DNA from 3 places in the Allobacillus sp. SKP2-8 genome. Region 2 is predicted to be linked to each of the others. Evidence: riboswitches for the same ligand, from Rfam matches in the RefSeq annotation. Region 2 holds a riboswitch; each other region holds the start of a gene.

Region 1 (11,082 bases), on a different contig from region 2:
ATGAATTTTTCACATATACGTTAGGTATGCGCTTAGTGAAGAAGACAGTGAACCAAGACGATATTCAGACGTATCATTTATTTTTCGCGGACGATCAAGGGAATCCAGGAACAGACATGACATTCTTTGATTTTCCTGGTATCCCTAAGGGACAGCACGGAACAAACGAAATCGCCAGAACATCCTTCCGCGTACCAAGTGATGAAGCACTTGATTATTGGGTGAAGCGATTTAATCGCCTAGAAGTTAAACACCAAGGAATTCAAGAACAATTCGGCAAGAAAATACTTCCGTTCGTTGACTTTGATGACCAACAATATCAGTTGATTTCTGATGAAAACGATAACGGGGTTGCACCTGGAACGCCATGGCAAGACGGCCCAATTCCACTGGAATATGCAATCACTGGTTTAGGCCCGATTATCGTCCGCGTTGATGACTATGAATTTTTCAAAAAAATGATGGAGCAAATCTTGAAATTTAAGGAAATTGACAAGGAAGATTCATTCCATCTATTTGAAACGGGTGAAGGCGGAAATGGTGGCCAAATAATCGTAGAATACAACACGGTTTTACCAAGGCATCAACAAGGTTACGGAACCGTTCATCACGCCGCATTTCGTGTTTCAAACAAAGAAAAACTGGAAGACTGGATTAACCATTTCCAAAAAGTTGGATTACCGAACTCTGGATTCGTTGAACGATTTTATTTCGGTTCATTATATGCTCAAGTCGCACCACAAATTTTATTTGAAATTGCGACAGACGGACCAGGATTCATGGATGACGAGCCATACGAAACACTTGGTGAAAAACTAGCATTGCCACCAAAATTGGAACCACAACGTGAGGAAATTGAAAAAATGGTTCGCCCGATTGACACAGTCAGAAGTACGAAGACGTTCGAAAAAGAATATGAGTAAAATGGAGCCCAACGTCATGTTGGGCTTTTTTGATATGAGGGTAAGGCACATATATTTTTAAGTTAGTCACATATATCTTTAAATTGGGATCATATTTTTTGATGAGGGGTTCATAGATCAATGAAATAGGGCCAAATAGATGTTTACAGGCCCATATTTTTCTTATTTAGGCTCATATCATTCCAACCCGCCTAACCTCAACAGCTAAATTATGGTAAGATACAGGTAGAACAAACGAAGGTATGGATTGATCATGCAAATTTTATTCAATATTATTATGGGTATCATTTTACCATTGCTAATCTTAGTTGCGGTCGGTGCATTATTGCAGCGAAAATTTACGTTAGATTTAAAGACATTATCAAAGATCTTGACGTATTTACTGTTACCTGTTGTCGCATTTGTCAATATCTACGAGAGTGATATCAACTTAAACGTTCTCTTTGATGTCTTGTTTTTTCAAGGAATTTTATCCATTTTACTAATGATATTTTCGTATAGTGTCGTCAAATTACTTAAGCTTGATAAAGGGATGTCAGCGGTTTACAAGAATAGTGTTGTATTGATCAACTCTGGAAATTACGGAATACCCGTCAGCCAGATGATTTTTCACCAACATCCACTAGGGATGACCATCCAGATTATCGTGATGCTTATTCAAAATTTCATTACGTATACATATGGTTTAATGAATTCAGTTTCTGTTCATGCAAAAGGAAAAGGGGCTGCTTTCGGTCAATTTCTGAAGCTTCCGATGTTATATGCTTTGTTATTGGGAGTGGTTTTGAAAGCATTGAATATCAGCATCCCAACGGTTCTATGGCAACCGCTAGAAAACTTATCGGACGCTTTTTTGGCCATTGCTTTGTTGACACTTGGTGCGCAGCTTGCCTATGTCCAGTTAAAAAAGTTTAATAAACTTTTATTGTTGTCAATCCTTGGTCGTCTGTTTGTTTCGCCAGCTTTGGCGTTAGGGCTGATTTTTATTCTCGGATTGGATGGTATTGTCGCACAATCATTGTTTATCGCTAGTTCTTTTCCGTCCTCAAGAAATAGTGCGCAATTCGCCTTGGAATTCGATCATCATCCAGAGTTAGCTGGCCAGATTGTTTTGGTTTCTACAATTCTAAGCAGTTTGACTGTTGGTGTCGTGATCTATGTTGCTGAAGTGCTATTTGGATAATGGAAGGTGAAGGTAATGAAAAAAGTTTTAACAGATTTGACTTGGGTTGTGCTTCAATTGTCCGCGGTGATTGCTGCATTCATTGGCGTTCTTTTAGCCGGGAATGGAAATGGTTATTGGGTTTTTTTCATCGTTTTGACCTCTGTTTTGACGTTTTTGGCAATTACACGTGCTACTAAACTGGCTGAATAAATTTATAAGAAAAAATTCGTAGTAGTTGGATAGAAAAACGACAACCGAATATAGTGGTTGTCGTTTTTCTTTTTGTTTATACGGTTGTTGTTTCTGTGTTCGATGTTATCCCTGTAGCTTTGGCAATAGCTTGCTCTAAGTCATCGATTAAATCATCGACGTGCTCAATGCCGACAGACAAGCGAATTAAATCTTCAGTGACCCCAGAGGATTGCAGTTCTTCTTCGTTTAACTGCTGATGAGTTGTGCTTGCCGGGTGGATGATCAAGCTTTTGGCATCCCCGACGATTGCGAGGTGCGACCACAGATCTACTTGGTTAATGACTTCTGCACCTGCTTCGTATCCACCTTTAATGCCAAAGACGACGACAGACCCCGCACCTTTTGGTAGATACTTTTTGGCGAGTTCAACGGATTCATGGTTTTCTTGTTCAGGATACGTAACCCACTCGACAGCTGGGTGAGATTCCAGGTAGTCAACGATCTTTCGCGTGTTAGCTACATGTTCTTTTAATCGAACATGAAGCGTTTCGATTCCAAGGGCAATCTGGAAAGCGTTGAAAGGACTTAAAGCAGCACCGGTATCACGTAAAACCTGTACGCGGGCCTTTGTGATGAAAGCAGCTTCTGGTAAAGCTTCGGCATAAACTAACCCATGATAGCTAGGGTCAGGCTGTGTGAAACCAGGGAATCGTTCATTATCCCAGTCAAACTTTCCACCATCGACAATGATTCCACCTAATGTTTTACCGTTTCCACCTAACCATTTTGTTGCCGAGTGGACGACGATGTCAGCGCCGAAGTCAATTGGACGACAGAGATAAGGAGTTGCGAAGGTATTGTCAATGATGAGCGGCACGCCGGCTTTATGTGCGATTTTAGCGACTCTTTCAATGTCTAAAATGTTTAAACCTGGATTTCCGATTGTTTCGGCAAAAATGGCTTTCGTTTTTGGAGTGATGGCCTCTTTAAAATTCTCTGGATCTTTCGGGTCGACGAATCGAGTAGTAATGCCATGTTTCGGGAATGTCGTCGCAAACAAATTGTATGTCCCACCATATAACGTTGAGGCTGAAATAATTTCATCGCCAACTTCCGCTACGTTGAAAATTGCTGCTGTGATTGCCGCCATTCCACTGGAAAGCGCCAATGCACCGACACCACCTTCCAATTGAGCAACTCGTTCTTCCAATGCGCCGACTGTCGGATTTCCAATTCGTGTATAGATATAGCCTTGCTCTTTTAAGCCAAACAAATCAGCTGCATGCTCTGTGTTATTAAATTGGTAAGCATTCGTTTGATAAATCGGCAATGCACGTGAACCGGTTGCCGGGTCTGCTTCTAGTCCTCCATGAATACTGACAGTTTCCAAACGATAATTTTTCTTAGTCATGTAAATCGCTCCTTTTAATTTTTAATAGTTTCTAAAGACATTGATTTTTCTTGAATAAAAGGTCCCCATTTTTCAAACTCAACCAAAAATCCATCATGTCCGAAGATTGTTTCGACCTCGTGATATTCTGCATACGCCCCAGCTTTCTCAAGATCTGTCACGAAGCGGTTAATTTTTTCTGGTGGATAAAGCAGATCATTTTGAAATCCCAAAGCAAAGATCGGCACATTCAATTGCTCAAGTACTTGTTGATAGCTACCTCGGCCTCGGGTGATATCGTGTCCGTTCATCACTTCCAATAATCGAATATAACTATATGGATTGAAGCGGTTCGCAAGCTTTTCGCCTTGGTAATTTAAGTAAGACTCAACATCGTATACACCATTTTGTTGTTGTCTGGAAAATCGCTTGCTGAACAATTCTTCCGGTCGATAAGTGACCATACCGACCATTCGTGCCAAATGTAATCCGTCTTTTGGCTGTTCACCATTTTTAAAAGCCGGATCGCGTAGGATGGCTTGCTTTGCGATGTGATTAAAGGCGATCGCATAATCGGAAAAAACAGGTGTGACGGCAATGGGGAAGATGGCCTCCATGTAATCGGGATACATAAATCCCCACTCCAATACTTGCATTCCACCTAAGGAACCACCGATGACCGCTTTCAATTGATCGATGCCCAAAATGTTGAGTGCAACAAATTGAGCTTCAACCAAATCACGAACGGTGAGTGTCGGGAATTGATCCTGATAAGGTTTACCATTCGATTGCAGTGAACCCGGTCCAGTCGAACCATCACATCCACCTAACACATTGAACGTAATTACTTGATAGCGTGTCGTATCGATGTATCCACCGTCTTGAATCAATCCATGCCACCAACCAGGATTGGATTCAGTCCCTACAGCGAATTGGTTTCCAGTTAGTGCATGACAAACGAGAATGGTCGGTGCATCGATCGGACCACATTGTTCGTAGGCAAGGTGGATCTCATCCAATTGTTCGCCGCTTTCCAAACTGAAATTTGGAATGGAAACTGAACCATGCTGCACAGTCTTTGTCATTGATGTTCTCCTTTCATTTTGATCTCACGGTATTAAAAAGACCTCCCTGCTTTGAGCAGAGAGGCCAGAATATACGATGTCGACATTTTGGTCCCTCTCATCTCTCAAAGCAGATTTGCTTTGCTGGAATTAGCACCTTTTAAAACCGTTGTTTAAAGGTTGCCGGGCGTCATCGGGCCAGTCCCTCAGCCACTCTAGATAAGAGTTTGAAAAATATTAATTTTTTGAGTTAAATGATATGTTAGCACGTTGAAGGAGAAGTGTCAACGCGTAAAATGATTTTTTGTATCTCTATATACCTGGTCGGCTGTGAAAATTGCATGGAAATTCTTATAGGAGGTCTCTAGACGTCCGAATGGCTGAAAAAATAGAGAGCGTCTATCAAGCACGGAAGCTGAGCGAATATTGCTGCTTCCGTAGAAGAGAGCGTGTATCGAGCACGGAAGCTGGGCGAAAATCGAAGTTTCCGTAGAAGAGAGCGTGTATCGAGCACGGAAGCCGAGCGGAAATTGAAGTTTCCGTAGTAGAGGGCGTCTATCGAGCACGGAAGCTGAGCGATTATTGCTGCTTCCGTAGTAGAGAGCGTCTATCAAGAACGGAGACCGAGCAAATTTCGTGACTTCAGTAGTTGAGAACACGTATCAAGAACAGAAGTCGGGTAATTATTGCCATTTGCCGGAAAATTTATAGAGAATGTCTATCCTCCGAGTGGCTATGAAAATTGCACAAAGAGTCTTATAGAATGAATCGCTGTCGATACAAACCAATAATCACAAAAATGGTTATTCGCATAGATTAAACTGAAATATATTTTTGAAAGGAAGTTGGTTTATGAATTACGGATACCTAAATCATCCATATAACCATTCCATGCCTGATTGTGGTTGTCACCCATTTGTTGTCAATATTGCCGGCGCTACCCGGTCCAATGAAACATTTCGTACAGCGATTTGGACGGGAGAACATTTTCAGGTGACGTTGATGACCATTATGCCTGGTGACGATATAGGCTTGGAAATTCATCCGAATACGGATCAATTTTTACGGATAGAAGAAGGGCATGGATTTGTTCAGATGGGAGATCAAAAGGACCGGTTAGATTTCTGTGTGGAAGTTGGACCAGGTGATGCGGTGATGGTACCAGCAGGAAAATGGCACAACATGACAAACATCGGTCCATTTCCATTAAAACTGTATTCAATTTATGCGCCCCCTGAGCATCCCTATGGAACTGTACATGCAACAAAATTAAATGCGATGGAATCAGAACACGGGTATTAAATGTAGAAGCACGAAAAGATCATTTGAAGAAACAAGAGGAATGCACATGCAAAGTGCGTTTCTCGTTACATATATTTTTCGAATTATCAATGTTCAATAGCAACCTTAACTTTGATTTGGCAGGCCCGTTAGAAATGAAAAATTGGCGCTATAAGACTAAGTAGTTCCGTTTCTGTGGAGAAAATTCGAAATATCAATAAAGTTTTTGATAAAACGCTTTTCCATCGAAAGGATTAGCGCTTTTTCATAAATACGATGTAATGTATAATTTGAATTATGTAATTTATATGTTACAGTAACACTGTGTGAGGAGGGATTATATAAGTGAAAAATAATGTGAAGATAGCTCGTGTTCAAAGGGACTTAACCCAACAGCAACTAGCTGAAAAAGTAGGCATCACCCGTCAGACAGTTAGTTTAATTGAAAAAGGAAAATATAATCCCACTTTAAAATTGTGTCTTTCGATTTGTGATGTCGTAAATAAGTCATTGGATGAATTATTCTGGGTAGAGAAGGAGGAGCGAATGGAATGATCAAAAAAATTAAAGATGAACGATTGAAACTGCAAAACTTACAGAACATCAGGATTTTATTCTTATTTGAGAACATTGCGATTATTGGTATATTAGGGTATGACCTAGTCACCAAAGGAATGGATGGAATGAGAGCTAATCCGTTATGGTATGTTCTTATTTTGACAGGAGTTATTTCCGCATACTTGTCTATGGGGATCAGTGTAGATCATGAATCAAGTAAAAAGTCTCCGAAAAAGGGACTGGTCATTTCAGTAATTGTAAGTTCGATTATTGCCATTGTATTTGGGGGTTTAATTACCTTTACAGGTGATATTTCAACTGGAATACTTGTAGGAGGAATATTCTTTGTTTGTTTCCTTGTTCCATCAATTTACATTTATTTCCTGCGTACAAAGCGACAAAATTAAATTTCAACAATCGGGCACAGTCGTGACACACTCATTGCGCATGAATAAAACATCATCCTTGAAAATGAAAATACATTGCACCAAGCGGAATTAGAACAACTTGTGTTTTGCAAGTCGAAAACAGTTGGAGAAATTGTATTCAATTATTGGGATTAACTTCTAAGTTAACAGATTGAGTCTTTCAACGTCGTTTTCTAATTAACTATATTCATGTCTAAACATTGGAAACCACTCGACGAAAAAAGAATCTCCTATAAATTTACCATGAAGCTGGGCGCTCCCAGAACTATTAATTAACAACATTTCAACTAATGTCCAGGATGTTTGCTTTCCCAATTAAAATCAGTATTCTCAATAATATCATATAATTTATTCTCTCCTACTACTTTATACGCAGCGTCGGGTAAATGAACAAACTCTTTACCTAATGCGATGGTATAATAACTACCATTCGCAGCGGAATAAGTACTAGTCGAAGTTCTAATAGTGATTAAATAATCAATCGAAGGAGTTTTATCTGTTTCTTTAAGCTCCATTTTTTTAGGTTTCTCTATAATGCTTTGAATTACTTCTTGGGAATTTGAATGCACCAGTTTGTGATTTCGCTTGTCATCAATTTCAACTTCCACTATACCTTTACGATCAATTGACAATTCAGATATTGCAGATTCATACGTAGTATATTTACTTTGATCATTGATAAACCATGCTACCGCAACAAACACAATAAGCATTGTAATCAGAATTTTTTTCTTCAAATCATCTCTCCTTTTTTAATCATAATCATATAGTTACTCTTATTAAAACATATAAGTATTATAATGGTAAAAATGGCTTAAACCTTCATTTGAAGTTTAAGCCAATATTTTCATTTGTTTATGCTAACAATTCTCAATAACTTTTCTATCTTTATTAATGATATAAAAAAACGCTTGGAGTACTAAAACCCAAGCGTTTTATATGCTTTTTATACTGCTATTATGGTGCAAGATGCAGTGCAATCAGTACGTTATTTAAACGATTATTTTATTGCAGAATCAGAGCCACTTTCCAAAAAAAGTGGATTTACCTCAAATTTATTATGCTTTTTTCCCATAAGGCAATAGATGGTAAAGTGTCATGAGGATTGTACCACCTAATGCGATGAATCCTAATACAAAGTACAATGTCGATCCACCGTATTGGTCAATAATTGCACCACCGAGAAGGGAGCCAATTATTCCTGATACACCGAAGAAAACGGCATAGAAAAGTAGGTGCCCGGTCGACTGCAAAATACGTGGAATTAGTCGTGTGACATAGTCCATTGCAGACAAGTATAAAATTCCGAAGGTTAGACCGTGTAAGAATTGCAACCCAATAATCATCCAATAATCATCGACAAGAGTAAATAAGAACCAACGAAGCGTGTAGATTGCTCCGGCTAAAATCACGAAGATCAATGTGTGATACTTTCTGAACCATTTTCCGGCAAAGAAAAATACAATGGCTTCACTAATGACTCCGACAAACCAAGCGACACCGACGTTAAAGTTGGAACCGCCTAGTTGAGCAATATATAAACCGATGTAACTATCATTCGCACGGTGTGATACGGTTAAAAACATCATAAAAAATAGAAAGAAGATAAAAGGCTTATATTTTAATAAACTAGCCGCATCTTTGAAACTGATCGGCTCTTGTTCAACTTTCACGTCTTTCACTCGGAAAGTGACGAACAAAGCGATGAATGCGAAAGCCAAATATGGCCAAATCATGTATTCTACACCGTAAATAGTGAGTACGAGTCCAATGGCGAGTGAAGACGTCGCAAAGCCGACAGATCCCCAAGTACGAATCGTCCCGAATGAAACCCCGACATCATCTGCACGGCGTTGCGCTAAACTATCACCAAGTGCGCCAATTGGTGTTGAAAAGAAATAAAATAAAAATCCGAAGAAAATAAGTAAGTAAAATTGCGTGACACTTAAGAAAATCGAGCTGAATATAATTAATCCGAAAATACAAATCAATAAAAATCGTTTAACGGTTTTATGCTTGTCACTCATATAGCCCCAAAAAGGTTGGGATATAATTTGCGCAAGCGGGCCGACCGCCAACACAAATCCGATTTCTGACCCTGTTAATCCTCGTTCAGCAAGGTATAATGGTAGATAACTAATAATAATTGTATTGGTTGCATGAAAGGCAAATAACAATGCTTTCAGAGGTGTCAACGATTGTTGTTCTGACATAAAATCACATATCCTTTAATTAGATTGACTAAATTACTATAACTCATTTTCAAGGGAGTTTCCAGAAACATAATTTCGAATGAAAAAAAGGTGGAATATCCATGGCGATCAATTATCGCAAGTGCCCAGCGTGTGACTCAACGAATGTCATTCCGATTGTATACGGTGAACCCGATTCTTATTTAGCCCTGGAAGCCGATGAAACAAAAGTCTTATTGGGCGGCTGCGTAATCATGCCAAATTCACCCGAATATCATTGCCGCAATTGTGAAAAAGAGTGGACCCGTGAAGAATCAATCACTCATGCTTATGAACAAATTGAACGGTTGGAAATGAAAATTGGTAGTTTTTCTGAAGGACATACGAATATGATGATCGATTTCGTGAAACAAACAGTGGTGTTGAGCCGTAGTTATATAGAAGAAGACTCAGTTCAAAGAACATTAACAAATGACGAAATAAAAAGCATTCGTTTTAGGTTACGGCTTGTCGATATTCTAAATTGGAGAAGACAGTACACCGACTCCCGAATTTTGGATGGTCAGCAGTGGAAAATAACTTTGTATAGAAGTCGAAATCGTCGAAGTATAAAGCGGGCTGGTGACAACCGATATCCGGAGCAATGGGAAGATTTTTGTGAGTTAATGAGTGACATAACAGGGAAAGAATTTAATTATTCGTCAAATGGAGGAGGAAAATATGATTGAAAAAGACGATCGGCCTAAATTAGATATACCGAAAACGGCATCAGAAAAGCTTTGGGACATTATTGGCTATACAGCTTTTATAGGCTCGTTGGTTTTCCTTGGATTTGTGTGGGGGGAGTTGCCAGACGAAGTGCCAGCACATTATAACTCCAGTGGAGAAGTCGACCGTTGGGGATCTAAGTTCGAGTTATTCATTTTACCGGGAATTGGCCTTTTCATTTTGTTACTGATGCAGTTGTTCGAACGCCATCCAGAGACACATAATTATCCTCAACGAATCAATGAAAAGAATGCACGTGAATTTTATATAAATAGCCGTAAAATGATTAATCTGATCAAAAATCTATGTTTAGTAATATTTTCATTGATTTTAATTGAATCGGTATCTATTGCGATGGAGTGGACAGGAGGATCGGGGCCATGGTTGTTTATTTTATTGACTGTTAGTGCGATTGTTCCGATTATTATTGGTATGTTGAAACAACGAAAAATTCGATAACATTGAAAATAATTTAGAAGATGATGGATACCGAGTGATCAACGGCTGGAAGCAAACATTCGATGTCTGCGAAAGATAATTCGATGGCTAGGGAACGGAATTCGATGTCTGCGCAAGCTAATTCGACGGCTTGCTGCGATAATTCGATGGCTAGAGAAGGGAATTCGACGGCTGCAAGTGAAAATTCGATGTCTTTCCAGTGAAATTCAACGGCTAGGTTTAAAATTTCATAAAAAAAGTCACCTGAGTGGAATCCTTCAATCCCAAATCCCATTTAGGGCACGAGCCCCTTTTCGGCAGTACAAGGTGACGAAGCTTCCCTCAATGCATAGGATGATGTAAGCCTAGCAATTGAGGAGATGATTATATGAACCACTCAAACTTTGGTGGACCTTATCCACACCCAGATGACGAAAGGCAATGGGGAAACTTATTACAAGGACTTTTCGGTTTTGGAAATTGGGGGAATCAACCACCATTTGGACCACCCGGACAGGGAGGTAGACCACCAGGCCCACCATTCGGACCGCCTAGTGGAGGACCAGGAAGACCGCCATTTGGGCCGCCGCCAGGTCAAGGAGGAGATGGACCACCAAGCTCACCGCCACCATCATTTACACCGACCCAGCAACAGGTGAGTGTATATGCTGTAGATCCTGGTG
Region 2 (11,082 bases):
GAAACGGACTTTGCGTTACAGAAAGAATTGTCACCTTTTAGATGGGTAGTATTGTCAGAAATCGTATTTCCGTCATTCATTTGACCAAGTGCCCATTCGATATTCGCATCACGGTCTGCAACGCCACGACGGTTAACGTAAGCCGTTGTCCCTTCTGCCAAGTGATCGACAGCACCATAAGAAACTTTTGCGTTTTGGTGAGCGAATACTTCACTGACCAAGTTTGCAACAGATTCTTTATTCGCATTTGCTGAGTAATAATTTTCAAGATACGTGACTTCACTATTTTCTTCAGCGACTAATAAAACATGATTGATCATGCCCGCTTCGTCATCTTCTTGCCAAAAAACAACCTGGATTGGTTCGTCGACAACAACGTTTTTTGGAACGTACACGAATATACCGCTGTTCATTAGCGCCGCATGACGTGCAGTCATTTTGTTTTCATCGATCGCAACGCCATCTTTCATGAAGTACTTTTGAACAAGGTCACTATGTTCGTTCATTGCAGTGAATATGTCTTCAAAAATAACGCCTTTATCTTTCAATTCTTGTGAAAGGTTTGCATACGCTACATCGTTATTCCGGACAATAATCAAGTTTTGTGCGCTTCCTTCTTCACCTAAAAGAACACGAACTTGTTCAGGAAGTGTATCGAAGTCCTGAATTGGTTCACCAGCTACATCATGTTTGAAATTCGTGAAGTTCCAATCAATGATCCGTGTCTTATTTGCTTTCGCCATTGGGAGATCTTCCGATTGACGTAAAGCTTCTAAACGAATATCACGAAACCACTCAGGTTCGTTCCGTTTCTGAGAATACTCAGTAATATATTGTTCATCGTATGGTAGTTTTGTATCTACTGCCATTATTCACCCTCCAATCTTTATGATCACTTACTGGCCTACAGTTTCGTCTTCGATTCCAAGCTCTTCTTTAATCCACTCATAACCTTCTGATTCTAGGCGTTGAGCTAGTTCTGGTCCGCCAGACTTCACAACACGACCTTGCATCATAACGTGTACATGGTCTGGTGTGATGTAGTTCAGTAGACGCTGATAGTGAGTGATAATTAAGCAACCGAAGTTTTCACTACGCATTTTATTGATTCCTTCAGAAACAACTTTCAATGCGTCAATGTCTAGACCGGAGTCAATTTCGTCTAAAATCGCGATTGCTGGTTGCAACATCATTAACTGAAGGATTTCATTCCGCTTTTTCTCACCGCCGGAAAATCCATCGTTTAAATAACGCTGAGCCATATCTTTATCTATATCTAAGAAGTCCAAGTTCTCATCCATTGTTTTGATAAACTGCATTAATGGAATTTCGTTGCCTTCTTCACGCTTCGCATTAATTGAAGAACGTAGAAAATCAGAGTTTGTGACACCGCTGATTTCACTTGGATATTGCATAGCCAAAAATAGACCGGCTTTAGCACGCTCGTCTACTTCCATTTCAAGAACATCTTCTCCATCTAAATGAACGGATCCCTTCGTCACTTCAAACTTCGGGTGACCCATGATAGCACTCGCCAATGTAGACTTACCTGTACCATTCGGTCCCATCACTGCGTGGAATTCTCCACCCTTTATCGTTAGGTTAACCCCTTTCAGGATTTCGTTCCCTTCAATTTCGACATGCAGATCTTTAATCTCTAAAGTTGATCCAGCCATATCAATACCTCCATTTTCTATGATATATATTGGTCATTCCCAATCTATTCTCATTCTTAGTTTATAACATTTATAATTTATAATCAACCATCCGCCGAAGAATGACCTTTATTCGGCACAACCTCTATTATAGTAAAGATACAAGGAATATTAAACTGAAACGACGTAAGTTATTGATTTTTCGTAAAATGTTGATTTCTTGGCATTGGAATTGTGGAGTTTTAGATTGATATAGAAGGAGTTTTTCATGGTGAGAATGAAAGGCCGAATGATGAGAATCAGAATCTCGCTTATATAGGACTCTCCGACTCAGTTTTTTAAACGCGGGGTTAGTAGCCTTCTATAAACAAGATTCTAATACTGATCGGCTTCCGGGCTTGATTGGCGTTCTCGTCTCGATACTTAAATGAGTGCTTGTGCAGCGCGAAATGCCGTCGAGAACGTGCTTTGATGGAAGCTTCAATAATTGTTCGAATTCTTGGCTTGATAGGCACGCTCAACAACGGAAGTTTCTATAATTGATCGGCTTCCGGGCTTGATAAGCGCTCTCTACTACGGAAGGCTCTAAAATTGGTCGGCTTCCGGGCTTGATAGATGCTCTCAGCTACGGAAGGCTCTAAAATTGGTCGGCTTCCGGGCTTGATAGATGCTCTCAGCTACGGAAGTTTCTAATATTGATCCGCTTCCGGGCTTGATAGATGCTCTCAGCTACGGAAGGCTCTAAAATTGATCCGCTTCCGGGCTTGATAGATGCTCTCAGCTACGGAAGGCTCTAAAATTGATCCGCTTCCGGGCTTGATAAGCACTCTCTACTACGGAAGATTCAATTATTGTTCGCCTTCCGTGCTTGATAGACGCTCTCTACTACGGAAGATTCAATTATTGTTCGCCTTCCGTGCTTGATAAGCGCTCTCTACTACGGAAGGCTCTAAAATTGGTCGGCTTCCGGGCTTGATAGGCACGCTCAACAACGGATGATTCTAATATTGATCGGCTTCCGTGTTTGATAACCACTCTCTACTACGGGATATTTTTCACAAAAACTCCCAGAAGGTCTTATGTAACCTAAAGATCCACCACCTAATTTAAACAACTCCAACCAATAATTTGGCTGGAGTTGATGGGCTTTTTTTATTCATTAACGATGTAATTGTCGTCCAACTTCTGAAACTAAGTTATTACACTTCTTATAATCATTCTCTCGCTTTTGTTCAACTTGTAGTCTTCGATTGAGGTTCATACTGTATTCTTTGTACCCCATTCCGTGAGATTGCTGCATGGATTTCTCCATATCCTCTGTGTAATTCAAGTCAATCTCATTGTCATTAATAATGAAAAATCATTCCTTTCGTCTTTGATGTTATATAGAATACCACGAATGTTAAGGATTCAAAAACCCTTATAGATTAGGTTTATCCGAATGAAGAGGGGTATAAACATCTTATTTGATGTTATACCCCTCATTCTTATAATTGGTATGGATAACTGAACATTTCTCTCGAATGCTAAAGATTCAGATTTTATTTAACCGGTACGACAGCGCCCTCATACTTTTCTTCAATGAAATTCGTGATTTCTTCAGAACGAAGAACTTCGACCAAAGTTTGGAGCGCTTCGTTATTTTCATCTTCTGCGCGCGCTGCGATGATGTTCACATAAGGTGAGTCGGACTCTTCAATAATTAACGAATCTTCTCTCGGTTCAAGGCCCGCTTGGATTGCGTAGTTTGTGTTGATTGCGACTAATGCATCTTCTTCTCTTTCATAAAATTCCGGAAGCATTGCTGGTTCAATACTTGCATCAAACTCAAGATTCAATGGGTTTTCAACCACATCTTCAACAGTTGCAGCGTCTTTGTTTACATTTTCATCTATTTTGATCAAATCATTCTGTTCAAGCAAAGTAAGAACTCTTCCGTGGTCGGCAACAGAACGACTTAGAAGTACGACTGTTCCTTCCTCTACATTATCGATACTTTCGATGTTCTTAGAATAAATGCCTAAAGGTTCGATATGAATGCCGCCAATATTCACAAAATCATACCCAATATCTTCTTGCTGTGATTCAAAGTAAGGAATGTGTTGAAAGTAGTTTGCATCGAGTGTGCCGTTATCTAAGTCTTCGTTTGGCAATACATACTCTTGGTACGTTTCAATCGTTAGGTCAATTCCTTTTTCTTCAAGAAGCGGTTTTGCTTCCTCTAACACTTCAGCGTGAGGAACGCTTGTTGCACCAACGACAATTTCAGTAGTATCTTCTCCGTTAGAATCACCATTACTTTCTTCATCAGATGATCCACACGCTGCCAATGTCACAATCAATGTAATTCCTAATAAAACCAATAATAATTTTTTCATGTTTTTTAAACTCCCCTTTTATCGTTTATCCATTTTTTTTGCCGTAAAGTCGCCTGCCCATTGAAAAATGAAGACGATGGCGACGATAAAGACGGTACATGCAAAGACAACATCATTATTTCTTCGTTGGAAACCATTCATATAAGCTAAATCACCAAGGCCGCCTGCGCCAATCACTCCTGCGATAGCTGTATAACCGATTAACGCAATTGCTGTAACCGTCAGACCTCCGACTAGTGCTGGTTTTGATTCCTGCAATAAAACCTTAAAAATAATCGTGTGGGTTTTTGCCCCCATTGACTTTGCTGCCTCAATTACCCCTTTATCTACCTCCTTTAAGGCAATTTCAACTAACCGTGCGTAAAACGGTGCCGAACCGATAATCAATGCCGGTAAAGCTGCTTTCGGTCCACGGATGGTATCCATCAAAAAGTCTGTAAATGGAATGAGCAATAAAATTAATATAATGAACGGGATGGCACGGAAAACGTTAACGAACGTCGCTGTGATTCCGTTCACCAACCGGTTGCTCCAAAGATTTCCTCGATCGGTTAAATAAAGAACTAAACCGAGAATAATTCCGAGAATAAAAGTGCCGATTACTGAAATAACCGTCATATATAATGTTTCATACGTTGCTGTCCATAAGTCATCCATGATGACATTTGGGAATAATTCGTTAAGCATTTGTAACCACCTCTACTTCTACACCTGAGTTGCGAATATACTCCATCGATGCTTCAATCACTTTTCGCTCCCCATCCAGTTCAACGAACAATGTACCGTAAGAGCCTTCCTGAGTTTGTGAAATTGATCCTTGCAATATATTCACGTAAACATCGAACTGTTTTGCGACTTCACTGATCAAACTCCGTCTCGCTGTACCGCCGACGAAATGTAGCTTCACCACTTCTTTGCTTTCATCTTCCGTAATGAAATCTTTCAACCGTTCAGGGTCATGTTCAAGCGGTGATAATTGCTGAACAAATCGTTTCGTCGTTTTCTCTTTCGGATTGATGAACACTTCCAACACATCACCGACTTCAACGACTTTCCCTTGCTCCATAACTGCTACGCGATGACAAATTTTTTGAATGACATGCATCTCATGCGTAATTAAGATGATCGTCAATTTCAGTTTTTCATTAATGGATACAAGTAAATCCAAGATATCATCCGTCGTTTCCGGATCGAGGGCGGAAGTTGCTTCATCACAAAGCAGCACTTCGGGATCGTTTGCGAGCGCTCGGGCGATGCCAACACGTTGTTTTTGACCACCGCTTAGCTGTGATGGATAACTGTTTTCTCTTCCTTTTAATCCCACAAGCTCAATCAATTCATTCACTTTTTCTTTGCTATTCTGTTTATCGACACCAGCAATTTCTAAAGGAAATGCAATGTTTTCATAAACGGTACGAGACCAAAGTAGGTTAAAATGCTGAAAGATCATTCCTATTTTTTGTCGTTTTTTCCGCAGATCATTTTTTCCTAATTGGGTCAATGACTGCTGGTCAAGTGTGATTTCTCCACTCGTCGGTTCTTCCAGTCGATTCAACAGACGAACGAACGTACTTTTACCTGCACCAGAATAACCAATCACACCAAAGATTTCACCTTTTTCAATATCTAATGAAACATCATCGACTGCTTGAACCGTTTGATCCTTCGTTTGAAAATGTTTCGAAAGCTTTTTAATCGATATCATGTAACTCCCTCTTTCTTTAGTAAATAAAAAAACCTTCCTGCATAAGAGAACAGAAAGGAATCGGGCCTTCGTTCCCTTATCTTTCAAAGCATCCCCTGCTTTGCTGGAATTAGCACCTGTTGGATGATTTTAAACATCATCCAGTGGTTGCCGGGCTTCATCGGGCCAGTCCCTCCACCTCTCTTGATAAGAGTTTATCTATAAAATTGTTAATTTAACACGTTAAAGCGATACGTTGTTAACACATAAAAAAATCTCCCTTGCAAGAACAAGAAAGAAACGTTTGATCTCTCTCTTATCTTGCCATGCACTCAGCATGAACAGGAATTAGCACCTTTCGAATAAATTCGATGGTTGCCGGGCTTCACAGGGCCGTTCCCTCCGCCACTCTTGATAAGAAATTTTGCTATGCGATTTGTATTAATGTTAATATTAGCATGAAGCGAGTTGGTCGTCAATCTTATTTTTGAAAAAGGGGAAATATAAAATGAAAGCACCTCAGTTTGAATTACCTTACTTAAATGAAGACCGAACATTCTCTCTAGATGAAGTACTCGGCAAAAAAGTCATTGTTCTTACTTTTTGGGTATCTTGGTGTCCAGACTGTGCAAGAGACTTGCCGAAAAAAGAGCAATTTTATAAAACAACGCGTAACGATGAATTAGAAATGATTACGATTAACGTGACTGGTCGTGAGCGGTCAGAGGAAGAAGCGTTGAAATATCAAGAGCAATTTTTAACCCAGCCCGTTTTGAAAGATAACGGTCGTGAAGTATATGACCTTTATGATTGCACTTCCGTCCCAACGACAATCGTCATTGATAAGAATGGTGAAGTGGTCGGTCGATTCGGTGATCAAGCTGACTTTGTGGAGATTTTGCAGGTAATCAGTAAAGCATTGGCATAAGCGTTTCTAAATGAGGCTGGGACAATATCTTTAAAGTTGACTCAGATACGAACATTCTAATTTAGTAATGCGGAAATACCCGCTTCGGAAATATACTCCGCTTTTCGCGGGCAGCTGTTGAGCCTCCTCGTGCTTCGCACTGCGGGGTCTCACCTAGGCTTTTGCTCCCGACGCCCAGGACGGGCTAGTGTCAACGTTGGCCACAGGACGTGGCCGCATTTAGTTGACCGCAGAAGTCTCCGTATATTTCCTACGCTAAGTTAGATTAATATTCGTGCTTCTAAGTTTATAACTTTGTCACAGCCTATTTTTATGGAAAGATCGAACTTAACGGAGGATTTATCGGCGGCTTCTACTCATTATTCAACGGCTTCATGACGTTTTTCAACGGGTTCGCATATTTTATCGACGGCTTTTACCGATTTTTCAACGGCTTCTCATGTTTTTTCGGCGGCTTCACTGCATTTTTCAACGGCTTCATGACGTTTATCAACGGCTTTCCATTTTCTTGCCTTCCATAAAAAATACCGAACGCAAGGAGTATCCTTCGTTCGGCATGTCAGATGTATAAGTATAATTATATTTTATTTTTCTCCGTGACCAAGTAGGGTCCAAGTTCTTTTAATAAATATGGCACAGAGTGAAATGTATAGATTCGATCGACTGGCTTGCCGTCTTTAAACACCATTAAACATGGAACACTCATAATATTGTACTGTTGTAGAAAATCTGGTGCAGTCAGTCCATTTAGTTCATAAAATTTACTGTCTTCCAGTGTGTCTTCTATATAAAGAAGCATTCGTTTTGCCACTTTACATGTACCGCAGAAGGGACTATTGATAAATAATATATGATACTGCTTTTTCTTTACTAGAAATTGCGCATTCTTTTCGTTAATTGCATTCATGCTCATTCAAACCCTTTCAAAAAATCCACATCAACATTTATATCAGCTGCTTGTAAAATTGATGCTAACACGTACTCAGGTGTTTCTTCAACTTCCCGATACTTTCGGTCGATATAGAGGTTTTGAGCATGAGAGATTTCTTGATTCAGTAACTTTCTTAATTTGATGCCTGGTTCATCTTCGTCCGTCAAAATAAACACATCACGATCATCTAGCTGGTGCTCTTCAATCATTAAATCTAACGCATGTAAACCAAGTGTTCCGAATGTACATAAAATAAAAGCTTCATCCTCAAGTACCCGTTTAATTTTTTTCTTATCTTGCTTTCCTTCTACGATAATTACCTTTGACAACTCATCCATGTATGATCACCAAATTTTGTTTTCATTACCTATGGAAAAAGCTGATCACGATCGATCAGCTTTCAAGGTTCTATTCTTCTTCTTCTGTCATTTTTTGATATGCGTCAGCATCCATTAGTTCTTCTAGCTGAGATGAGTCGTCTAATTCAACAACAACCATCCAAGCTCCTTCGTATGGGGATTCGTTCACTAATTCAGGGCTGTCTTCTAATTCTTCATTAACTTCGACAACTTTTCCTGAAACAGGTGCGTATAATTCAGACACTGTCTTAACGGATTCAACACTGCCAAATGGCTCATCCAATTCCAATTCGTCACCGACTTCTGGTAATTCAACAAACACAATATCCCCTAGTTCGTCTTGTGCGAATTCCGTAATGCCGATTCGAACCTTACCGTCTTCATCTTTCACCCATTCGTGTTCTTTTGAATAACGTAAATCTTTTGGTAAATTCATCGTTCGACCCCTCCTATAACCATTTAACTACTTATATTCTACTATATTTATTGAATGGATGACACATTCTTGCTGTTTTATTTCCATTCCGATTCAAAAGTCTCTTCTTTGAATCCTACTGTTGATTTTTTGCCATCCGTCACCAATGGACGTTTCATTAACATTCCATCTGATGCAAGTAGCTTGATTTTCTCATCGTCAGCCATGTCATCCAGCTTGTCTTTCAACCCTAATTCACGGTATTTTTTTCCTGATGTATTGAAGAATTTCTTGATCGGCAGATCGCTTTGTTCGATAATCTTCTTCAATTCGGATTCACTTGGTGGGTTGTCGACAATATGTACTGATTCATAAGCTATATTGTTCTCATCCAACCATTTTAATGCTTTCCGACATGTGCCGCATTTTGGATATTGATAGATCGTTACTGTCATCTGAAAACACCTCCACCGTTAGTTTAGCATATTTCCGTTTGGATGAGGGAAGACACAACTTGTATAGTAAGCTTTGGTTACTTACGAAATGAAAAACGATATAAAACCTCAGCAGAAGTTACTCCACTGAGGTAATGGTCAATCTATTAACCTATCTTTAAACCGTATATTTTTCTTCTTCAATTAATGTCTTCGCAATCTCACGTTTCTTCTCAATTACGTTTGTTGGGTCGTGACGAGTTAGTTTACGAAGGGCACCAAGCATCATGCGTAGACTGTCCCCAGAGTCACTCGCAACTAATGTTTCTTTTGCATCCGCTTCGATGCTGTTAAATGCTTCTTGAACATAAACTTGTGTGTAAAGAACTTTCTGTTTATGCTTTTCTTCGCCGTCTTTATTGATTGCTTTTTCTGTACGAAGGATTGCGGCTTCCATATTGTAAATTTCACCAGCCATATCAGCAATGTTCGCTAATAACTCTTGTTCCTGTTCTAACTTATCTTGGAACTTCTGAGCAGCGATTCCTGCAGCCAATAAGCCGATCTTCTTCGCGTTTTTCAGTAGGTAACGCTCTTGTTCAAGTGTTTCGTCACCAACCGGTTCAGGCATCATTGTCATCAGCTCTTCTTGCAATGCTGTTGCTTTTTCAAGAAGTGGTAGCTGGCCTTTCATGGCTTTTTTCATGAATGTGCCTGGGACGAGCATACGGTTAATCTCGTTTGTTCCTTCAAAAATACGGTTGATTCTTGAATCACGGTACATACGCTCAACTTCATATTCTTGCATGAAGCCATAGCCACCGTGGATTTGAACAGCTTCATCAGCTGCATAATCAAGTAGTTCTGTTGCCATATATTTGTTCATGGAACATTCGATTGCGTATTCCGCGATACTTTTCGCAACTTCTGATCCGTCGTTCAACTCTTCTTGGGATAATCCACCCATACGCTGTTCAAAAAGACCAACTGTACGGTAAACGGAACTTTCGTTGGCATACGTACGAGCTGCCATATTTGCTAGTTTCTCTTGAATCATTCTGAAGCTTGAGATTGGTGTGTTGAACTGTTTACGTTCGTTTGCATATTTCGTAGCGACTTCAATGGCACGTTTCGCACCACCGACGCCACCGATTGCTAGTTTATAACGACCAACGTTCAAAATGTTGAACGCGATAATGTGACCGCGGCCGATTTCACCGAGTACGTTTTCAACTGGTACTTCTGCATCTTCCAACACTAATGTACGTGTAGAAGAAGATTTGATTCCCATTTTCTTCTCTTCAGGTCCAGTAGATACGCCAGGGAATTCACGTTCAACGATAAATGCTGTGAACTTATCGCCATCGACTTTCGCATAGACGACGAATACGTCTGCGAATGCTGAGTTAGTGATCCACTGTTTTTCACCGTTAAGTACGTAATGAGTTCCCGCTTCATTTAACTTAGCTGTTGTACTTGCACCTAATGCGTCAGATCCTGAACCTGGCTCAGTCAATGCGTAAGCCGCTAACTTCTCACCAGTTGCCAGGACAGGTAGATATTTTTCTTTTTGTTCTTTGTTACCGAAGAAAACGATTGGTAGCGAGCCGATACCAACGTGTGCACCGTGAGTGATGGAGAATCCACCAGCAAGGGACATTTTCTCAGTGATCAAGGAAGAACTGACTTTATCCAATCCGAGTCCGCCGTATTCTTCTGGTACGTCTGCACCTAGAAGACCAAGCTCTCCTGCTTTTTTAAGCAAGTCAACAGACTTATCGAACTCATGATTTTCCAAGTTATCAAGGACTGGCCAAACTTCACCTTTTACATACTCTTCCGTCGTTTTGGCAATCATTTTATGCTCACTTGTAAAATCCTCTGGTGTTAACATATCTTCAGCAGCAATGTCTTCTACTAAGAAGCCTCCGCCTTTAATTACTTTTTCTTGTGTTTCGCTCATACGTTTACCCTCCAATAATGAATGTTTTATAGTAATTCAAATACGCCAGCTGCACCCATACCGCCACCGATACACATTGTGACGACGCCATATTTCACGTTACGACGTTTCATCTCATTCATTAATGAAACAGTCAGCTTCGTACCTGTACAACCGAGTGGGTGACCTAATGCAATTGCTCCACCGTTTACGTTAACGATGTTTTCGTCTAATCCAAGTTCACGAATGACTTGTAATGATTGAGAAGCAAATGCTTCGTTGAGTTCAAACAATCCGATATCCGACAATTCAAGACCAGCCATTTCTACTGCTTTCGGAATTGCTTTAACTGGTCC
Region 3 (7,866 bases), on a different contig from region 2:
TCTTTTGACCATCATATTATCGATATACATCTGTTCGTATTTCTGATTTTCAGAGTTGGAATCTACAGTACGTTTAATATCGGTTAACATTGATTCATCACCAAGTCGGTAACCAGCAAAGCTCTTTATCCCTTCATTGATTTGCTTATCCATATTATCAATAGTCTGTTCGAGCATGTAAGCATAGTAATCATCTGGCTGATTATGAATCAATTCGTAACGTTCCCGACCTTCAAGGCCGATAATTTCCGTGTTTTTTGGTTTTGTTTTTGTCAAATATTCTTCCACGCTATAGTCGCTAGTAAGACCTTTTTTTCCTATTTCATAGTTTATAATTCTTTTAGAGAGCGCGTATGGCTTCATGCTATTCAATTGTCCAAATCTCGCTTTAATCTTTGTTGAATAATCCCTAATTGAATCAACTAATTCTTCTGGCATATGATCTTCTAATGTTTCTCCATTTGGGTAATAGAAATATTCTTGGGTTAGATCTTGTTCATCCTCAGAGAAATGCTTTTCAACTAGAAGAAAGTCTGAGTTTTCAAGTGCTGATTCGATATCTTCTTCAAATGGATACATATCCTCTGTGCCTATATGCATAGTTCCTAAAAAGTGAAATTGATTTTTGCCATCTGTTCCTGTCCAAAAAAAGCCTTTTGTCCGATCAGGTAAATCAAAATCTTCTACACTTATTATATCCTCTTCATTTATCTCCGTTTCATCAATACTTTTTGTCTTTTTTTCTTCTTGTTCATTTACGTCCTCATCGTGATCTTGTGCTTCTTCCTGGCAACCAACAAGTAAAATCAATACCCCTACTAATAAATAAACCATCTTTCTCATGTACTTTCCTCCCCCTATTAAAAAGTGTACCAAAAATTAATCTATATACAATTATTTTCCTTGCGTATATTTCACAACACAGGATTAGTAAAGCTACATCCGACATGTTAGGCCCATATATTTTGAGACCGGGCACATAAATTTCAACTTTGGGTCCATAAATTTGTATGCGGGTCGCATATCCTATGTTCGTGGGCGCATATCCGTATGGAATGGACGCATATTTTTTCAAGATGGGCACATATATTTGGTTGAGTTAATCTTGGTGGGTGAATAGCACGCGCTAATTACGGTTGGGCTCATATATTTCGAGATTGGGCACATAAGTCGCAACTTTGGGTCCATAAATTCGTATGCGGGTCGCATATCCTTTGCTCCCGGGCGCATAACCGTGTGAGATGGAACCATATTATTTCAGAATGGGCGCATATATTATCCGCAGCTTACAATGACCAACAAAAAAAGGACCGGGATCACCCGGTCCTTACCACTTTTTATTCAATTATCCTCTAAACGTTGGTCCTGCTTCAGCGATATCTTTTGTTACATGATCGAACTGTTTGAAGTTTTCATGGAATTTCTTCGCTAAGTCTTGTGCTTGCTGGTCGTAACGATCTTTGTCAGCCCATGTTTTCTTTGGGTGAAGAACTTCTGTTGGTACACCAGGGCACTCGGTCGGAATGTGAAGACCAAAGAAATCGTCTTGTACGGTTTCAACATTTTTCAGATCGCCTTCCAAAGCTGCTTGAACCATGGCACGTGTATAACCAAGTTTCATACGTGAGCCTTCGCCATATGGGCCACCTGTCCAGCCTGTGTTCACTAGGAATACTTCTGAGTTGTGCTCATCAATTTTTTCACCGAGCATTTTTGCGTATTCTGCAGCTGGTAATGGCAAGAATGGTGAACCGAAGCAAGCAGAGAATGTCGCTTGTGGCTCTGTGACACCACGCTCAGTTCCAGCTAGTTTACTCGTATAACCACTTAAGAAATGGTACATTGCTTGTTCTTTTGATAGCTTACTGATTGGAGGCAATACGCCTGAAGCATCAGCAGTCAAAAAGATAATTGTATTCGGATGTCCGGCACGACTTGGACGGACGATATTATCAATATTATCAATTGAGTAAGCGGCACGCGTGTTTTCTGTTAAGCTCGTGTCATCATAGTCTGCTTCACGGTTTTCGTCCAAAATAACGTTTTCCAAAACAGAACCAAAACGAATGGCATTAAAGATTTGTGGTTCTTTTTCAGCAGATAGATTCACGGTTTTTGCATAGCATCCGCCTTCGATATTGAATACACCGTTTTGGCTCCATGCGTGTTCGTCATCACCGATTAAGCTTCTGCTCGGGTCGGCGGATAAAGTTGTTTTCCCTGTTCCGGAAAGTCCGAAAAATAAAGCAACATCACCTTCTGCGCCGACGTTCGCTGAACAGTGCATTGGAAGCACTTCATTTTTAGTCGGTAGCATATAGTTCATGACAGAGAAAATGGATTTTTTAATTTCTCCAGCATATTCTGTTCCGCCAATTAAAACGATTCGGTGCTTAAATGAAACAATAATAAATGTTTCAGAATTTGTACCGTCTACTTCAGGGTCAGCTTTGAAATGTGGAGCAGAAACGACTGTAAATCCAGCCTGATGATTTTCTAGCTCTTCTTTTGAAGGACGGATAAATAGACGATTGGCAAATAGGTTATGCCAAGCAAATTGTGTAATGACTTGGATCGGCAGGCGGTATTTTTCATCCGCACCGGCGAAGCCTTTGAAAGTAAATAATTCATTCTGAGTTTCCAAGTAATCGATAACTTTATGAAATAGATTTTCGAACTTTTCTTCGCTGATTGGTTGGTTGACACTTCCCCATTCAACATGATCTTGGGATTCTTCATCTTTTACGATAAATTTATCTTTCGGTGATCTTCCTGTATATGTTCCAGTTGTTGCGCGAATGGCTCCGGTAGAAGACAGGACGCCTTCCTCACGGCTCAATACTTTTTCAACAAGTTCAGCAACTGAAAGATTTTGATGATTCACGTCTAAATCGGTTAAGCGAGAGACGAGCGAATCAAGTGTATTTGTGCTCATTCATTCATCATCCTTTACGTTTAAGTTAAAGTGTGCTGTTTCAATCTGGTTATTAGTATAACACATTAGATATATTAATCCATACTAATGGTGAAAATAATTGTGACTAAATTATAACAACATTCAGAGGTACTTTACCAACCTTTTATTAAAATTTGATGGATTGTTTTATCTTTCATACTCTAAATCTGTCGCTTAATCATGAAATATCGTATTTAATGTAAACATGTTATGCTTTTATTAAGAAGTTTACAAGCTGATTTTTTTGAAAGGTAGGTTATTTAAATGGAAACGAAAACAAATAAAGAAGAAACTTTGAGACAGTTCCAAACGTATATGCTTCAATTTCCTGAAGAGGCAGAGAACCTCATCCCGTTTATTTCCTTCATTAAAGACCGCGAAGAATTATTTGACCGAAGCGTGTCACCGGGACATATTACCGGTAGCGGATTTGTTCTTCATCCGAATAAGCCGGATCATATATTGATGTTATTTCATAAATCATTGGAAAGATGGTTACAACCAGGTGGCCATGTGGATCCAGGAGAAACACCAGAGGAAGCAGCCATTCGTGAAGTGAAGGAAGAAACAGGCATCGATGTGCGTCTTCATTCAGTACATAAAGAACAGCTGTATCCTTTTGATGTCAATATTCATTACATCCCTACGAATAAACAAAAAGGCGAACCAGGCCATTTTCATTATGATTTCCGTTATCTTTTCGTGACAGATGAGACAGAAATCGGTCAAAATGATGAAGATCACGATGTCAGGTGGGTACATGTTTCAGAAATTCCGGACCAATTAATGGCTCGTGCGATTAAGCAGATTCAAGCGCTGCACCAGTAGATGGACGTTCACGTTTTCAGTAAAGTCGAATTAGTTAATCATTGACAATATAAATTGACAAGTTCCCTTATTTAGCGATATGATAATGCAGAAACGGAATAACTCTTATCCAGAGAAAGCGGAGGGAACAGGCCCGATGAAGCTCGGCAACCATCACAAGCTGTGACAGGTGCTAACCTGATGCAAGGTGTCCCTTGGACGATAAGAGCGGAAGGCGGATAATCACCTTTCCCTTTTGTCATGGATAAATGGGGAAGGTTTTTTTGTTGGATTGAAGACGTTCGTTTTCAATTGATATTAAAACTACGTCTCTGACATCACTCGATTACAAGCCGTATGAAGAGTGATGCTGTCGTCTGACCAGGAGAGAGTGCCGTAATAATTCTTGGGAGGAAATAGATATGGAAAGGAAACGAAGATTATTCACATCTGAATCGGTTACAGAAGGCCATCCAGATAAAATCAGTGACCAGATCTCAGATGCCATCTTGGATGAAATTTTAAAAGAAGATCCAGATGCACGAGTAGCATGTGAAACAATGGTTTCAACAGGTCTTGTTTTAGTATCCGGAGAGATTTCAACGACTTCATATGTTGATATCTCAACAATCGTTCGTGATACAGTAAAAGAAATTGGATATACACGGGCGAAATATGGTTTCGATTATGCGACATGTGCTGTATTGACCTCCATTGATGAGCAATCCGAAGATATTGCTGCTGGAGTCGATGTTGCTTATGAAAAAAGAGAAGGACAAATGACGGATGAAGACATTGAGGCAATTGGTGCAGGTGACCAAGGCTTGATGTTCGGTTTTGCAACGAATGAAACGGAGGAATTAATGCCTCTGCCGATCTCACTTTCTCATAAGCTGTCGAAGCGTTTATCCGATGTTCGTCGAACGGAAGTGATTCCGTATTTACGACCAGACGGGAAAACGCAAGTAACGGTTGAGTATAAGGAAGATGGTACACCAGGACGAATTGATACGATTGTCTTGTCTACACAACATCATCCGGAAATTACATTGGAACAGATCAAGAATGATATTATGGAATTCGTCATTCGACCGATCGTACCAGAAGAGTTAATGGATGATGAGACAAAAATCTTCATTAATCCAACAGGACGCTTTGTCATCGGCGGACCTCAGGGGGATGCCGGGTTGACAGGAAGAAAAATCATCGTAGATACATACGGTGGTTATGCTCGTCATGGCGGAGGAGCATTCAGTGGTAAGGATCCGACGAAAGTTGACCGTTCAGCCGCTTATGCTGCGCGCTATGTCGCGAAAAACATCGTCGCTGCGGGACTTGCTGAAACGTGTGAAGTGCAATTGGCTTATGCAATTGGCGTAGCACAGCCCGTTTCCATTAATGTTGATACATTTGGAACAGGCGCTGTCTCTGAAGAACGGATGGCTGAAGTTATTCCAGAAGTATTTGATTTGCGCCCTGCAGGTATAACGAAAATGCTTGATCTGAAGCGGCCGATTTATAAGAAAACAGCAGCTTTCGGACACTTTGGACGAACAGATGAAGATTTCACATGGGAACGTACAGATAAAGTAGATGAGTTAAAGCGTTTCTTTGAAAATAACTAAATCATAGATTCTTGAAAACAGTTGTTATACATAGTGTATAGCAGCTGTTTTTTTATTAAATCACTCGATTACATTTTGAATTTAAGTAATGTAAAATATAATTCAAAATATTTAGATTTGTGGTACGATGATTATAAATAAAGTTATGGCGCCCAAAGGCTCTGTTAAAGATTAGTGTTGATTTTTAATTGCCTGTGGGTGAAAGCTTTTCGCTGATAAACCGAGCGAAGCCGTCGATAAACTGTGCGGAGCCGTCGATAAACTGTGCGGAGCCGTCGATAAACTGTGCGGAGCCGTCGATAAACTGTGCGGAGCCGCCGATAAATCGAGCGAAGCCGTCGATAAATCGAGCGAAGCCGTCGATAAATCGAGCGGAGTCGCCGATAAACTGTGCGAAGCCGCTGATAAATCGTGGAGAAACCGATATTGAATCATTAACAACGGACTTTAACAAAGCCAAGTGAAAAGGGGGGTCTTTAAATGGTTCCACCAAAAGCTCTTTTTGAGTCTGGATTGAAAATCGTCGGGGTTCTTACGATTATTTGGGGCTTAGTCCATATTACTCCGGTGGTTTTTCAATTTATGTCTATTTATAATCAACCGGATATGATGACGAATCAGAATTTAAGTTCTTATCGTTTTTCGCTAATTTTTCAAGTCGTGTACCCTGTAATTCTTTTGATCATTGGGTTTTACCTACTTAAAGATGGAAAAGCCGTTGTGGAATTAGCCTTTAACAATTTGTCTGCGAAAGACGAAGATAAGATTGGCTCATTATTTTATCTTTTTATGAAGATGGTCGGATTAGTTTTAATCATCTATTCCCTTCCAAAAGCGTTTCAGATTATATCCAATATCATTTTCACATCTTCTGTTAACAGTGTAGGTACGAACGAGCAAACACAATTCATTGTTCAGAATCTCGTAATGGTAGTGATTCAATTTGTATTCGGGTTTTATTTACTGAGAAGCGGAAAGATTTTTTATAAAATTGGCTTCACTAAAAACAATAAAGATGAATGATGGAAGCTAAGTTGAATGGTGTTTTGGGAAAAAATGGAGCTAACGATATGGAGGGGAAGTTATGTCCCAAAGGATCGCTGAACGATTTAAGAACTTTGCTACATTAGAATGTCACGGATCGAGTGATCTCTATGAAAATTTATCGAACCAAATTGCAACAGATAATGAATTGTTGGATTTAAGCATGTATGCAAGAGAAGGGCAACCGATCCCTAACTTACTTTTTGGCGCTGTTCATTATTTGTTGCTACAAGGTGAGGAACATGAATTGAAGGAATTCTATCCTAGCATCGTCGATCAGGTGAGTAGAGAGGATAATCCCTTTCCTTTTTTAAAAGATTTTTGCATGAAAAATAAAGATAAAATAAAGGCCATCTTAGGAAAGAAGCTAGTCCAAACAAATGAGGTACGGCGATGTGCCTATCTGTATCCTGTGTTTTGTTATATATACAACCAGATCAAGAGACCACTTTCACTCATAGAAATCGGGACAAGTGCAGGATTGCAGTTGCTATGGGATCATTATTCCTATTCTTATGGGGACGAGCAAGTCTTTGGCAATCAAAATTCCACTGTTCATTTAACATCCATGGTACGTAATGGTGAAATACCTTATGAATTATTAACATCAATTCCACCGGTCAGTGATCGACTGGGCATAGACTTAAACGTTACCAATCTTACCGATGAAGACGAATGTTTATGGTTAAAAGCACTTATTTGGCCTGAACATAAAGAACGACTAAAAAACTTTGAAAATGCAGTAGAACAATTAAGGGTAAATCCACCTAATCTAATAGAAGGAAATGGTGTAGCAATACTCCCTGAGATAATAAAAGATGTTCCTACTCATACAGCGGTTTGCATCTTTCATACTCACGTAGCCAATCAAATGCCTGAAGCGGCTAAAAGTGAACTGTTGGATCAGGTTAATGAAATAGGAAGAAACAGAGACGTTTTTCATATTTATAATAATATTTACGACAGAAAACTTCGTGTCGATTCCATTATAGATGGAAAACCCGAGACAAAGATTATTGGTGATACAGACGGGCATGGTAGATGGTTTGATTGGCATTTAACATAGGCAAGGGAGATTGGGGACAGGTTTTAAAAAATAAGATTTCACTGGATTCAAGCCAGACTATTGCATGAAATAAGGAGGTTCATTTATGGGTCTTGGAATGAGTACTTGAAAGTTCTAGAAAGATTGAAGAGTGTTAAAGATGAGAATTGGGAAACTTTAAGTATTCCAAAAGGAAAATCAGAAGAATATTTGCAGAAGAAGTTAAAGAAACATCAATCTCAAAATTGTTGATACGATTAGAACGGGAATCGGTCACAATAACTCTACGAGCGTCAACAATTGTATAACTACAATAACTAAACGAATTTGTTTTGATAAGAAAAACAAATTCTTTTTTTATGTCTTTTTTCTTGAATAAATTTCATAAA

The links. Region 2 has a riboswitch for S-adenosylmethionine ahead of FPQ10_RS08420 (methionine ABC transporter ATP-binding protein). Riboswitches for the same ligand answer to the same signal wherever they lie in the genome.
Region 1: linked by a shared signal. The riboswitch ahead of metX (homoserine O-acetyltransferase MetX) and the one ahead of FPQ10_RS08420 (methionine ABC transporter ATP-binding protein) in region 2 are both predicted to bind S-adenosylmethionine.
Region 3: linked by a shared signal. The riboswitch ahead of metK (methionine adenosyltransferase) and the one ahead of FPQ10_RS08420 (methionine ABC transporter ATP-binding protein) in region 2 are both predicted to bind S-adenosylmethionine.

Annotation. Positions count from the first base shown of each region.
Region 1 covers NZ_VMHF01000005.1:38,026-49,107, forward strand. The annotation lists gene FPQ10_RS06365 (ring-cleaving dioxygenase) at 1-923, shown strand, start outside; gene FPQ10_RS06370 (AEC family transporter) at 1,177-2,106, shown strand; gene FPQ10_RS13025 (hypothetical protein) at 2,122-2,298, shown strand; gene FPQ10_RS06375 (O-acetylhomoserine aminocarboxypropyltransferase/cysteine synthase family protein) at 2,375-3,691, opposite strand; gene metX (homoserine O-acetyltransferase MetX) at 3,706-4,755, opposite strand; SAM riboswitch class I at 4,850-4,960, opposite strand; gene FPQ10_RS06385 (cupin domain-containing protein) at 5,587-6,036, shown strand; gene FPQ10_RS06390 (helix-turn-helix transcriptional regulator) at 6,361-6,570, shown strand; gene FPQ10_RS06395 (hypothetical protein) at 6,567-6,980, shown strand; gene FPQ10_RS06400 (hypothetical protein) at 7,289-7,738, opposite strand; gene FPQ10_RS06405 (MFS transporter) at 8,060-9,214, opposite strand; gene FPQ10_RS06410 (hypothetical protein) at 9,316-9,921, shown strand; gene FPQ10_RS06415 (DUF1648 domain-containing protein) at 9,914-10,420, shown strand; gene FPQ10_RS06420 (hypothetical protein) at 10,434-10,694, opposite strand; gene FPQ10_RS06425 (hypothetical protein) at 10,788-11,082, shown strand, end outside.
Region 2 covers NZ_VMHF01000009.1:19,455-30,536, forward strand. The annotation lists gene sufD (Fe-S cluster assembly protein SufD) at 1-869, opposite strand, end outside; gene sufC (Fe-S cluster assembly ATPase SufC) at 897-1,676, opposite strand; gene FPQ10_RS13090 (YuzK family famiily protein) at 2,815-2,985, opposite strand; gene FPQ10_RS08410 (MetQ/NlpA family ABC transporter substrate-binding protein) at 3,197-4,033, opposite strand; gene FPQ10_RS08415 (methionine ABC transporter permease) at 4,052-4,720, opposite strand; gene FPQ10_RS08420 (methionine ABC transporter ATP-binding protein) at 4,713-5,738, opposite strand; SAM riboswitch class I at 5,812-5,931, opposite strand; SAM riboswitch class I at 6,031-6,138, opposite strand; gene FPQ10_RS08425 (TlpA family protein disulfide reductase) at 6,226-6,645, shown strand; gene FPQ10_RS08430 (thioredoxin family protein) at 7,223-7,552, opposite strand; gene FPQ10_RS08435 (toprim domain-containing protein) at 7,555-7,914, opposite strand; gene gcvH (glycine cleavage system protein GcvH) at 7,985-8,371, opposite strand; gene FPQ10_RS08445 (arsenate reductase family protein) at 8,449-8,805, opposite strand; gene FPQ10_RS08450 (acyl-CoA dehydrogenase family protein) at 8,963-10,747, opposite strand; gene FPQ10_RS08455 (acetyl-CoA C-acetyltransferase) at 10,774-11,082, opposite strand, start outside.
Region 3 covers NZ_VMHF01000014.1:60-7,925, reverse strand. The annotation lists gene FPQ10_RS10165 (TraB/GumN family protein) at 1-843, opposite strand, end outside; gene pckA (phosphoenolpyruvate carboxykinase (ATP)) at 1,346-2,935, opposite strand; gene FPQ10_RS13455 (NUDIX hydrolase) at 3,221-3,784, shown strand; SAM riboswitch class I at 3,887-3,992, shown strand; gene metK (methionine adenosyltransferase) at 4,186-5,388, shown strand; gene FPQ10_RS10145 (hypothetical protein) at 5,573-5,878, opposite strand; gene FPQ10_RS10140 (hypothetical protein) at 5,869-6,411, shown strand; gene FPQ10_RS10135 (DUF2332 domain-containing protein) at 6,473-7,498, shown strand.